DNA from 3 places in the Streptomyces sp. NPDC001153 genome. Region 1 is predicted to be linked to each of the others. Evidence: riboswitches for the same ligand, from Rfam matches in the RefSeq annotation. Region 1 holds a riboswitch; each other region holds the start of a gene.
What was found. Region 1 has a riboswitch for cyclic di-AMP ahead of ACWDEN_RS22625 (transglycosylase family protein). Riboswitches for the same ligand answer to the same signal wherever they lie in the genome.
Positions count from the first base shown of each region.

Region 2: it holds a riboswitch for cyclic di-AMP, as region 1 does, so the genes downstream of both, ACWDEN_RS41035 (transglycosylase SLT domain-containing protein) here and ACWDEN_RS22625 (transglycosylase family protein) in region 1, are expected to answer to the same signal.
Region 3: it holds a riboswitch for cyclic di-AMP, as region 1 does, so the genes downstream of both, ACWDEN_RS19875 (C40 family peptidase) here and ACWDEN_RS22625 (transglycosylase family protein) in region 1, are expected to answer to the same signal.

Region 1 covers NZ_JBSFJZ010000019.1:98,578-102,605, reverse strand. Annotated here, with positions in the region: gene ACWDEN_RS22640 (cytochrome P450 family protein) at 1-162, shown strand, start outside; gene ACWDEN_RS22635 (DUF899 family protein) at 156-839, opposite strand; gene ACWDEN_RS22630 (transglycosylase family protein) at 1,140-2,231, shown strand; cyclic di-AMP (ydaO/yuaA leader) riboswitch at 2,414-2,586, shown strand; gene ACWDEN_RS22625 (transglycosylase family protein) at 2,591-3,283, shown strand; gene eno (phosphopyruvate hydratase) at 3,632-4,028, shown strand, end outside.
Region 2 covers NZ_JBSFJZ010000054.1:43,838-47,865, reverse strand. Annotated here, with positions in the region: gene ACWDEN_RS41040 (polyprenyl synthetase family protein) at 471-1,481, opposite strand; cyclic di-AMP (ydaO/yuaA leader) riboswitch at 2,047-2,229, shown strand; gene ACWDEN_RS41035 (transglycosylase SLT domain-containing protein) at 2,235-2,726, shown strand; gene ACWDEN_RS41030 (HAD family hydrolase) at 2,909-3,721, opposite strand; gene ACWDEN_RS41025 (FAD-dependent oxidoreductase) at 3,859-4,028, opposite strand, start outside.
Region 3 covers NZ_JBSFJZ010000016.1:77,835-81,862, forward strand. Annotated here, with positions in the region: partial or broken gene ACWDEN_RS19870 (tellurite resistance/C4-dicarboxylate transporter family protein) at 1-198, opposite strand, end outside; gene ACWDEN_RS19875 (C40 family peptidase) at 692-1,882, opposite strand; cyclic di-AMP (ydaO/yuaA leader) riboswitch at 1,890-2,061, opposite strand; gene pcrA (DNA helicase PcrA) at 2,324-4,028, shown strand, end outside.

The sequences.
Region 1 (4,028 bases):
GAGGGCCAGACCGCGCTCGCCACCCTGCTCACCCGCCTGCCCGACCTGCGGCTCGCCGTCGATCCGGCCGACCTGAGATGGCGTGGCGGGCTCATCATGCGGGGCCTGCGCACCCTGCCCGTCGAGTTCACGCCGGTCCTGCCAGGCACCGGCTATCAGTAGTCCAGTCCCGCGAACCAGTCGCCACGGCCGCCCGGCGTCAGGTCGAGGAGGTGCCAGACCGGGTTGAGGAGGTCGATGCCGCGCTGGTCGATGTCCTCGGCCATGCGGGGATGGGCGGAGTAGAAGTGGCGGACCGTGCCGTCCGCGTCCCGGGTGAAGACGGAGACGGTCGAGTCCTGCACGCCGTTCTCGTCCTCGCTGCCGAGGTCGTACTTGAAGGTGCTGTCCCCGGCGCTCAGCAGGCGCAGCCGGGACCAGCCGCGGCTCCGGGCGTGCTGCCGCAGTGCGGGCAGGTCGGCGGCCGCGGCGACCACGAGGTCGGCGTTCCGGGCGACGTGGTGGGCGACGCCGTTGAAGCCGTCGATCCACAGGGTGCACATCGGACACGGGTGGGTCTGCCGTTTGCCGTACATGAAGTGGTAGACGATCAACGGGCGGTCCGGGGCGGTGAACAGTTCGCTCAGCCGCACCTCGCGGACGGGTGTGTCGTCGGCGCCGAGGTCGGCGGGGCCTTCGAGAAAGACGTAGTCGTCGACCTCGGCGCCCTGTGGCAGCGCCCTGCGCAGGGCCGCGACCCTCTCGCGGTGGCGCATGAGTTCGATCTCGGCGCGGCGGAGCTCCTCGCGGGCGGCGAGGTAGTCCGCCGGCTCTCCGGGCAACCGGGTGTGCCGCAGCATCGTGTCCTCCTGGAGGGGAACTGGATGGGAAGCCCCCGGGTCGGGGCGAGCCCATGGTTCCGGCCCGATCGCGCGCCAGGCGTGAGGCGCCGCCGTTCCCGACGGGTGACAAAGGGCGCAAGAGGGGACGAACGGCCGCCGCGCAGGCGGAAATGACAAACCTTCAACTTCGTGATCTTCACGTGATCTGCGCGGCATGAACTTGTGACAAGTGATCGTCTGCCGATACGTTCACCCATCAGTGTGGCGGCCCCGCTTCGGTCGCCGCGCCGGTCCTGCTGTCGCACGAAAGGCTTCCGCATGCTCTCCGGGAACGGTCGTCACCGTCGCCCCCGTCAGGCTCCGGCTCTCCTCGTCGCGGCCGGCGTGACCGGCTCCGCCATCGCCATCCCTCTGCTCGGCGCCGCCAGTGCCAACGCGGCCGACGGCACCACGTGGGACAAGGTCGCCGAGTGCGAGAGCGGCGGTTCCTGGAGTGCGGACACCGGGAACGGCTACTACGGCGGTCTGCAGATCTCGCTCGGCGACTGGGCCAAGTACGGCGGCACGCAGTACGCCGAGACCGCCGACCAGGCCAGCCGCTCCCAGCAGATAGCCGTCGCCGAGAAGATCCTCGCCGACCAGGGCACCAAGCCGTGGGCCACCTGTGCCCTGCTCTCCGGGCTGACCTCCGACTCCGCCTCGGTCGACGTCGACACCGGCGTCGGCGGCTCCGGTGGTGGTGACGGGTCGCACGGCGCGTCCGGCTCGGCCCAGGGCTCCGACTCGTCCGGTCTGCCGGATTCGTCCTCGCCTGGCTCCGGTTCGGGCTCCGATTCGGGCTCGGGTTCGGACTCCGGCTCCTCCTCCGGTTCGGACTCCTCCGGCTCCTCCTCGGACTCGAGCGCTACGCCGACCCCGAGCCCGAGTCCGAGCAAGGACACCACCGGCACTCCCGGCGCGGCCGACGGCTCCGCCGGAACCAGCACCCCCAAGTCCGACAAGACCGACAAGCCGGGCTCACGCGACAGCGGAAGCCCGCAGGGAGGCGACAGCTCTCCCGTGGCGGCGCCGGGTACCGACAACTCGGACAATTACCAGCAGAGTGGCGGTTCTTGGAGCCTGGTCGACACCGGCGCGCTCAGCAGTGGTGGACGTCACCGCGGCGAGAGCGCGGACGAAAACGTGACAAACGGTCAGAACGCCGCACCTTCCGGCCGTCACGCCGGCCGTGAACCGGGCACCTACACGGTCCGCGAGGGCGACTCGCTCGCCTCCATCGCCGACTCCCTTGGCGTCGACGGCGGGTGGCATGCCCTCTATGTCGGCAACGAGAAGGTGATCGGCGCCGACCCGAACCACATCGCCGCCGGTCAGACCCTGGAAGTCCCTGCCGAAAAGGGCGACGGCTAGCGGCAGTTGACGCCCCACTTCGCCACTGATGTCCGGTTTGGCGAAAGTGTGGGATGAGTCTCAGAAGCCCTGATCGTCTTTGAAATTCCGCCGATCGCATGTCTACGGTCAGGACCGCTCGTCACCACGAGCCCCGGCAGCCGCAACGCCGAATCCTGCCAGCGGTTGCCCGGGAACAGTCGTCGCGTCAAGCGCCGTAGGCAGGAGCGGGGGACCCAAGGTAAGCGCCGGGCCCAGCGGTTGACGCTGGACCGGCTTGGGGTGAAGCCGCGCCTCGGAAAAACGAGTGCGCGGCCGGGCAACTCAACCGGCCCGAACCCGACAGCTCACCTCGCAGGCGTCGGTGAGGGGATCGATCCATGCTGTTTTCCGGCAAGGGCAAGCACCGTCGCCCGTCCAAGGCCGTCCGCGCCATCACGCTCGCCGGTGTCACCGGCGCCGCCGTCGCCGCCCCGCTGATGGCGGCCGGCAACGCCTCCGCCGCCACCGCCTCCGAGTGGGACGCGGTCGCCCAGTGCGAGTCGGGCGGCAACTGGTCCATCAACACCGGTAACGGCTTCTACGGCGGGCTGCAGTTCACCAACTCCACCTGGGCCGCGTACGGCGGCACCGCCTACGCCTCGCGCGCCGACCTCGCCACCAAGGCGCAGCAGATAGCCGTCGCCGAGAAGGTGCTCGCGGGCCAGGGCAAGGGCGCCTGGCCGGTCTGCGGCACGGGCCTGTCGAGCGCCGCGTACAACGGCTCGGCCCCGGCGGCGACCACCAAGAGCGCCCCCGCCAAGAGCACCACCACCCGCTCCACCGACCAGCAGGCCGCCACCCGCTCCACCACGCGCACGGCCCCGTCGGCGAGCAAGACCGTCAGCACCCCGACCGGCAAGAAGGTCAAGAAGGGCGACGGCGAGTACAAGGTCGTCAAGGGCGACAGCCTCAGCTCCATCGCCGAGAAGCACGGCGTCAAGGGCGGCTGGCAGAAGCTGTTCGAGCTGAACAAGGACATCGTCGAGGACGCGAACCTCATCTACCCGGGCCAGCAGCTGCACCTGAAGTGACATCTGGCTCCGAGCGGACCCACAGTGCCCTCACATCCCCGGCCCGCACACTGAAGGCCTCGTGAGGGCCACCCCCGTCCCCACGGACTCCCCGCCCCGGCGCGTGTTCCCCCGTACGCGCCGGGGCGGGGTCTTCTGTTTCCGCGTGCTGTTTCCCCACTCTTCAGCCGGGCCTCACCGGCAGGCCCCTTTGTTCCGTGGGTGAACAATGGGTACCGTCTGCGTGTCCCTCCCGTCCACGGGACGGTCGGTCGGTGGCCGACGGCCCGGGGGCGGTTAGGCTCTAGGCGCAAGGCACAGCCGTAAGGCACACAGCCCCGCACTACCAGCGTCACATCCACGAAGGAGATGCTCGTGCCGTCCATCGACGTCGTCGTAGCCCGGGAAATCCTGGACTCCCGAGGCAACCCCACGGTCGAGGTCGAGGTCGGCCTCGACGACGGCAGCACGGGTCGTGCCGCCGTCCCGTCCGGCGCCTCCACCGGCGCCTTCGAGGCCATCGAGCTCCGCGACGGCGACCCCAACCGCTACCAGGGCAAGGGCGTCGAGAAGGCCGTCCTCGCCGTCATCGAGCAGATCGGCCCGGAGCTGGTCGGCTACGACGCCACCGAGCAGCGCCTGATCGACCAGGCCATGTTCGACCTGGACGCCACCGACAACAAGGGCTCCCTCGGCGCCAACGCCATCCTCGGCGTCTCCCTCGCCGTCGCGCACGCCGCCTCCGAGGCGTCCGACCTCCCCCTCT
Region 2 (4,028 bases), on a different contig from region 1:
AGACCTCGGAGCCAACTCCGCGTACGCCTGCGGTATGACACGCGGGGGCCGCGACTCCGCCGACCCGTAGGGGTCTCACCGGAACGGACGGGGCTTTACGGGCGCGCAGGGGGCGTACGGATGCACGGGCCGGACGGTCGTACCGATGGCGCAGGGCCGTACGGATGGACGGATCCGGGCCGGTCGCACGGCCGAAGGCGCGCGACGCACGGCCGAAGCGCGCCGGATCCGCACGGCCGGAATCGCGGCGCGGCGGGCGGCGGGGCGGGCCGTGGAGTACGGCCGGAAGCGCGGTGCGGCAGACGGCGCAGGCGGCGGGCCGTGACGTACGGCCGACACGCGGCGCGGCGCACAGCCGGAGGCGTGCCCCGCAGGCGGCGGGCCGTGACGTACGGCCGACACGCGGCGCGGCGCACAGCCGGAGGCGTGCCGGTCGTACAACCAGAGGCGTGGCGTGGCGGGCGGCCGGGTCAGCCGGCGCGGTGCACCACCGCGTCGCACAGCTCCAGCAGCGCGGCCTTGGCGTCGCACTCCCGCAGCGGCGCCAGCGCGGCGCGGGCCTCCTCCGCGTACCGGACGGTGTCGCGGCGGGCCTGCTCCAGCGCGGGGTGGGCGCGCAGCGCGGCCAGCGCCTCGGCGTGCCGGGCGTCGTCGCTGAGGTCGGAGTCGAGCAGGTCGCACAGCGCGATGTCCTCGGGCAGACCGAGGCGGGCGGCGCGTTCGCGCAGCCGGAGCACGGGCAGGGTCGGGATGCCCTCGCGCAGGTCGGTGCCCGGGGTCTTGCCGGACTCGTGGGAGTCGGAGGCGATGTCCAGGACGTCGTCGGCGAGCTGGAAGGCGACCCCGAGCCGCTCGCCGTACTGGGTGAGCACGTCCACGACGGTCTCGTCGGCGCCGGACATCATCGCGCCGAACCGGCAGGAGACCGCCACCAGCGAGCCCGTCTTGCCTCCGAGCACGTCCAGGTAGTGCTCGACCGGGTCGCGGCCGTCGGAGGGGCCGGCGGTCTCCAGGATCTGGCCCGTGACCAGCCGCTCGAAGGCGAGGGCCTGCACCCGGACCGCCTCGGGGCCCAGGTCGGCGAGGATCTGGGAGGCGCGGGCGAAGAGGAAGTCGCCGGTGAGGACCGCGACGGAGTTGCCCCAGCGGGTGTTGGCGCTGGCCACGCCGCGCCGCACGGCCGCCTCGTCCATGACGTCGTCGTGGTACAGCGTGGCCAGATGGGTCAGCTCCACGACGACGGCCGACGGCACGATGCCCGGCGCGTAGGGGTCGCCGAACTGGGCCGCGAGCATCACGAGCAGCGGCCGGAACCGCTTCCCGCCGGCTCGTACGAGGTGCTGCGCGGCCTCCGTGATGAACGGGACCTCACTCTTGGTGGCCTCGAGCAAGCCTTCCTCGACAGCCGCCAATCCGGCCTGGACATCGGCTTCCAGAGCCTGGTCCCGCACGCTCAGCCCGAACGGCCCGACGACGGTCACGAGGGGTCTCCTGTCTGCTGGTGTCTGCTGGCGATTACACGGTTTGTCGATAGGTCGCTGCCATCACTCAAGTCAGCGTATCCGGTCCTGTTTCGATCACCGATAGCGCCCACCGGTCCAGCCTGGGCGGTATCGGATCACGACCAGTATGTTTTTGATCAAGTGATATGAGCGGACATTCATCGACTTAACAGGAACAGGCACGGTTTGTCGCGAGCCGAGGAGGCGAGCGGAGTAATACCTACGCCCCGGACAACGACAGGCGCCGCGTCGCGGGTTCCACCACCACCCGCCCGACCCACCCAAATCCCCTATGTCTGATTTGAAATACTTTGTTATTTCGTGAGTTGAGTCACGCACGACCTTCGGCGCCGTGGAGCCGTCAGGCCTCCTCTCCCCTTCCCCTGTCGGCGAGTTGAGGGTTGGCAAACGCAAAGGATCAAGTACCCCAAACGGCACAGACAAAGGTCAAATGGTGCGTTGTGTGAATCGAGTACTTGTTCCCGACATGTGCTCTCGCATACGTTCCGGCCGTCGGGCGGACGCCGAATCCTGCCGCCGCCCGCGTAACCCATCGACGAACTCATTCGTACGGCAGGAGCGGGGGACCCAGGTAAGTCCGCCGGACCGGACGGCACACGCCGCGCCGGAACGGCTAGGGGTGAAGCCCTGTCTTCGCACGAAGGCAAGGCCGGGCACCTCCCCGCCCGAACCCGACAGCTCACCTCGCAGGCGCCGGAGAGGACTTCCTTCATGCCCGCTGCCGCTCAGCCCCGCCGCACCCGCACCACCCGCCTCGCCCGTGCCTTCGCCGTCGCCGGCACCGGTGCCGCCGTCCTCGCTGTGTCGCTCGTCGGCGCCACCAGCGCCTCCGCGGCCACCGGCACGACCACCAAGACCGCCGCCACCACCGTCGCCGGGTACCCCAACAACCTCGACGGCTGGATCCGCGAGTCCCTCGCGATCATGGCCCAGAAGGGCATCCCGGGCACCTACAACGGCATTTACCGCAACGTCATGCGGGAGTCCTCCGGCAACCCGCGCGCCATCAACCTCTGGGACTCCAACGCCGCCGCGGGCATCCCGTCCAAGGGTCTGCTCCAGGTGATCGACCCGACCTTCAACGCGTACCACGTGGCCGGCACCTCCTTCGACCCCTACGACCCGGTCGCCAACATCACCGCGGCCTGCAACTACGCCGCCGCCCGGTACGGGTCGATCGACAACGTGTTCAGCGCGTACTGACGGTCCCGCCGACCGGCGCGGAATCGGCCGCCCGGCGTGTGCCCACACCTGACGGAGGGGCACGCGCCGGGCGGCCGTCACTCTTCCGGGGACGGCCGTGCACCTGGGACACCCGTGCACCGAGGACGGTCGTGTACAGGGCGGGCCGGGGCGCTGGGCACGGTCCTGTACTGATGTGCCGGTCAGTCGGTCGGGAACAGTCTTTCGAGGACGACCGCGATGCCGTCCTGCTCGTTCGACAGGGTGATCTCGTCGGCCGCCGCCTTGAGTTCGGGGTGCGCGTTGGCCATGGCGACTCCGTGTCCGGCCCAGTCGAACATCGGGATGTCGTTGGGCATGTCGCCGAACGCCAGCGCCTCCTCCGCCGCGATCCCGAGCCGCTCGGCGGCCAGCGCGAGACCGGTCGCCTTGGTCACCCCGGACGGCTGGAGCTCCACGGTCCCCGGCCCGGACATGGTGACCGTGGCCAGCGAGCCCACCACCGCGCGTGCGATGGCCGCCAACTCGTCGTCGGACAGTCCGGCGTGGCGCAGCAGCACCTTGCTGATCGGCGCGCACCACAGGTCGTCGCGCCGGCCGACCCGGACCGCGGGCAGGGTCGGGTGCGGCATCCGGTAGCCGGGCTCGATGAGCGTGAGCCCCTCGACCCCGTCCTGGTCGACGGCCGCGTACACCTGCCCCACCTCGGCCTCGATCTTGCCGAGCGCGGTCTCGGCCAGCTCCCGGTCCAGCCGGACCGACCACAGCAGGCGGCCGGTCCCGGCGTCGTAGACCTGTGCGCCCTGCCCGCACACCGCGAGCCCCGTACAGCCGAGGTGTGCCAGCAGCGGCCGTACCCGCGGGGCCGGGCGGCCCGTCACCACCAGGTGCCGGGCGCCGGCCCGCGCCACCCGCGCGAGCGCGGCGAGCGACCGGTCGGAGACGGTGTCGTCGCCGCGCAGCAGCGTTCCGTCCAGGTCGGTGGCGATCAGTGCGTATGCGGGGGTGGCTGCCATGATCAGAGAATACGGATACCGGGCCCCGCCGACTCACCTTGTCGTCCTGCGCACTTACGTACTGGTCCACCCCAAGTAGTGCCGACCGGCTCCTCGTTGATGATTGTTGACGGGGGGCTCAGGCGCGGCCGGCGGCCTCAGCCGTGGGCCGACGCCACGTGTTTCGCCAGGCGTGGGGAGGCGAACTCCGTGCCGCAGACGAAGCGCATCACCGGGCCGTACGACGATGCCGCCGGCAGGCCGGTGAAGTACAGGCCGGGAACGGACGAGACGAAGCCGGGGCCGAGCTTCGGTGTGCCGCGGCTCA
Region 3 (4,028 bases), on a different contig from region 1:
CTCGCCGACCAGCCGCAGGACGAATGCGGCGGCCAGCGCGGCCCAGGCGACGCCCGCCATCGCCAGCACCACCCGTGAGACCGATTCGGCGCCGGTCATGCGCAGCCCCACCGACACCACGCCGGTCGCCATCACGGCGGCCCCGGCCGCAGGGGACCGCTCCGCCCACCAAGCGCGCAGACCTGAGATGCCGGGCATGCGCCCGATGCCAGGCAGCCGCGGCGTCCCTGCCCTAAGGGCACGCGCGCGTGAAGAGCGAAAACGCCGGTACGCGCGCGTGGTGGCAGGGAGGTCGCACGTGTGCGTGGTGGCAGGGGAGGCCCGCGCGGGCGTGGGGAGGCAGGGGAGCCCCGCGCGGGCGGGGGAGACAGGGGAGGCCGCGCGCGGGCGTGGGGGCGGGCGAGGCCGAGCGTGTCCGGAGGCAGAAGGGCCACGCATGTCCGGCGGCAGGGAACGCGGCAGCGAAGACTGCACCCGGGCATCGGCGCAGGAAAGACCGGCACGCGTGTGCGGGAATCAGCGGTCCGGGTGGCGAGGCTCAGGGCGTCGGCAGGGCGTGCGTGGGCGTGTGGATCCGGCGGCCCCGGGCACGGGAGACCACGACTCCCGCACGCGCGCGTGCACGTGCACTGCGGTGGCACGCGCGCGTGGAGCGGGAGGGGCTGGGCCGCGCCGGTGGTCCGGGGGGCGGTCAGCCCGGTCGGACCACGCTGTGGATGATCGACTCGCCGCCGTAGTAGATCGACTCCTCACGGACGTACGCGCCCGGCTTCGGGGCGTGGATCATCATGCCGTTGCCTATGTAGATGCCGACGTGGCTGATGTCGTCGTAGAAGAAGACCAGATCGCCCGGCCGCGCGTCGGCGAGCGAGACCGTGGTGCCCGCGTTGACCTGGTCGTACGTGGTGCGCGGAAGCGTGACGCCGGCGGCTCTCCAGGCGGCCTGGGTGAGGCCCGAGCAGTCGTAGGAGTCCGGCCCGATGGCGCCCCACACATACGGCTTGCCGATCTGCGCGCGGGCGAAGGCGAGCGCCTTCTCGGCCTTCGTGTCGTACGAGCCGGTCGTCGTGGACCCGGTCGAGCCGGAGCCCGTCGAACCGGATCCGGATCCGGACCCCGTGGGCGATGACGACGAGGAGGACGACGGTGACGACGAGGCGGCCTGCTGCTGAGCCGCCTGCTGCTTCGCCAGCTCGGCCGCCTTGCGCGCCGCCTCCTGCTGCTTCTCCCGCTCGATGGCGGCCAGGCGCGCCTTCTCCTGGGCCGACAGCTGCGACAGCAGCTCGCGCGCCGAGGCCAGCTTCTTCTGGACGGTGGCCTTGGCGGTCTGCAGGTCGTGCTGTGAGTCGGTCAGCGTCTGCAGGCTCTGCGCGGCCTCCCGCCGCTGCTTCATGGTCGCGGCCTGCTCGCCGATGTAGTCGTCGACCGCGCTCTTCTCCCGCGAGGTCAGCCGGTTCATCAGCTGGGTCTGGTCGAAGTAGTCCTGCGGGTCGTTGGCCAGCAGGAAGGTGGCCGTGCCGGGAGCGGCGGCACCGGTGCGGTACTGCGCCGCGGCGAAGGAGCCCAGTTCCTCGCGGGCCTTGTTGAGGCGTGCCGTGCGCCGGGCGACGTCGTCGCGCAGGGCGTCGACGCGGCCCCGCTGTCTGACGGACCGCTCCTTGGCCGCGTCGTACTTCTCGGTCGCCGACTCCGCCTGGCGGTACAGGTCGTCGACCTTCTTCTCGACCTCCTCCAGGCTCGGCTTGGTGCGATCGGTACTCGGGGCGGCCTCTGCGGTCTGCGAGAGCACGGCCATGGAGGTGAGGGCGGCGGTGGCGAGGGCGGGGGTGCGAAGGCCCGATCCGATGGATCCGCCGGGGCGCGTCTTGCGGTGCGACGCCAAGGGAGGCGACTCCTTCCAATGGGCCGCCTACCGGGTTAGCTGTCGGGTTCGGGCGGTGGTTCGGAAGGGTTGCCCTACGGCGGCGTCCCGGGTGGGAGCCGGCCGATTCACCCCAGAGGTCGGTGGGTCCCCGGCTCCGGGCGCCCTGCGGGGCACACCGGACTCGGCGGAGGCCGTGCGGCCCGGCGAGGTTCGCCGGTAGGGGTCGTACGGCCCGCACGCACGCTAGCCAACTCGTGTGACTCCTGTGAAGGTTGGTGCGTGATATGTCCGATACATTTTCGTGACCTGGGGCAGGTTTCGCTCCTGTGTCATCGGGCGGTTCCGTTGTGTGAGCAGGCGGAGGCTCATTCCGCGGTCACGATCAACTCTCTTCCGGAACCGGCCATGTTCCGGGGACTGCGACCGGTTGTCGGTGGGGCGCCCTAGACTCGGAGAGCGATGAGCAGCCTCTTTGACGACAGCTTCCTGGCGGACCTCCAGGCCCCTCGCGGGCACGAGGAGGAGCCCCCGCCGCCGCCCGACGACGATCACGCTCCGGAGCCGCTTCCGGACGATCTGTTCGGCGGGAAGTTCGACGCGCCGCCGGACCGGGACGCGTACTACCGCGACGGCGCCCCGCGCCCCGCGATCGACTCGGCGGCGCTGCTGGAAGGGCTGAACGACAACCAGCGGGCCGCGGTCGTGCACGCCGGTTCCCCGCTGCTCATCGTGGCCGGCGCCGGCTCGGGCAAGACCCGCGTGCTCACCCACCGCATCGCCCATCTGCTCGCCGAGCGGCACGTGCACCCGGGCCAGATCCTCGCGATCACCTTCACCAACAAGGCCGCGGGCGAGATGAAGGAGCGTGTCGAGCAGCTCGTCGGCCCGCGCGCGAACGCGATGTGGGTGATGACCTTCCACAGCGCGTGCGTGCGCATCCTGCGCCGCGAGTCGAAGAAGCTCGGCTTCACGTCGTCGTTCTCGATCTACGACGCCGCCGACAGCAAGCGCCTGATGGCCCTGGTCTGCCGCGACCTGGACCTCGACCCCAAGCGCTTCCCGCCGAAGTCGTTCAGCGCCAAGATCAGCAACCTGAAGAACGAGCTGATCGACGAGGAGGACTTCGCCGCCCAGGCCACCGACGGCTTCGAGAAGACCCTCGCCCAGGCCTACGCGCTCTACCAGTCGCGCCTGCGCGAGGCCAACGCGCTCGACTTCGACGACCTGATCATGACGACGGTCAACCTCCTGCGCGCCTTCCCCGACGTCGCCGAGCACTACCGCCGCCGTTTCCGGCACGTCCTCGTCGACGAGTACCAGGACACCAACCACGCCCAGTACGCGCTGGTGCGGGAACTCGTCGGCACAGGGGAGCGCTCCGCCGAGGAGGGCGACACCCCGCCCGGCGGGTACGACCTCCCGCCCGCCGAACTGTGCGTCGTCGGTGACGCGGACCAGTCGATCTACGCCTTCCGGGGCGCGACGATCCGCAACATCCTGCAGTTCGAGGAGGACTACCCGAACGCGACGACGATCCTGCTGGAGCAGAACTACCGCTCCACGCAGACCATCCTGTCCGCCGCCAACGCGGTCATCGAGCGCAACGAGTCCCGCCGCCCGAAGAACCTGTGGACCAACGCCGGGCAGGGCGCGCGGATCACCGGCTACGTCGCCGACACCGAGCACGACGAGGCCCAGTTCGTCTCCGACGAGATAGACCGCCTGGTCGACGCGGGCGAGGCCAAGGCGGGTGACGTCGCCGTCTTCTACCGCACCAACGCCCAGTCCCGTGTCTTCGAAGAGGTCTTCATCCGTGTCGGCCTGCCCTACAAGGTCGTCGGCGGTGTCCGCTTCTACGAGCGCAAGGAGGTCCGGGACGTCCTGGCCTACCTGCGCGTCCTCGCCAACCCCGAGGACTCGGTGCCGCTGCGCCGCATCCTCAACGTGCCCAAGCGCGGCATCGGCGAGCGCGCCGAGGCGATGATCGACGCCCTCGCCCAGCGCGAGAAGGTCAGCTTCCCGCAGGCGCTCAAGCGCGTGGACGAGGCGTACGGCATGGCCGCGCGCTCCACCAACGCCGTCAAGCGGTTCAACACGCTGATGGAGGATCTGCGTACGATCGTCGAGTCCGGCGCGGGCCCCGCGACCGTCCTGGAGGCGGTGC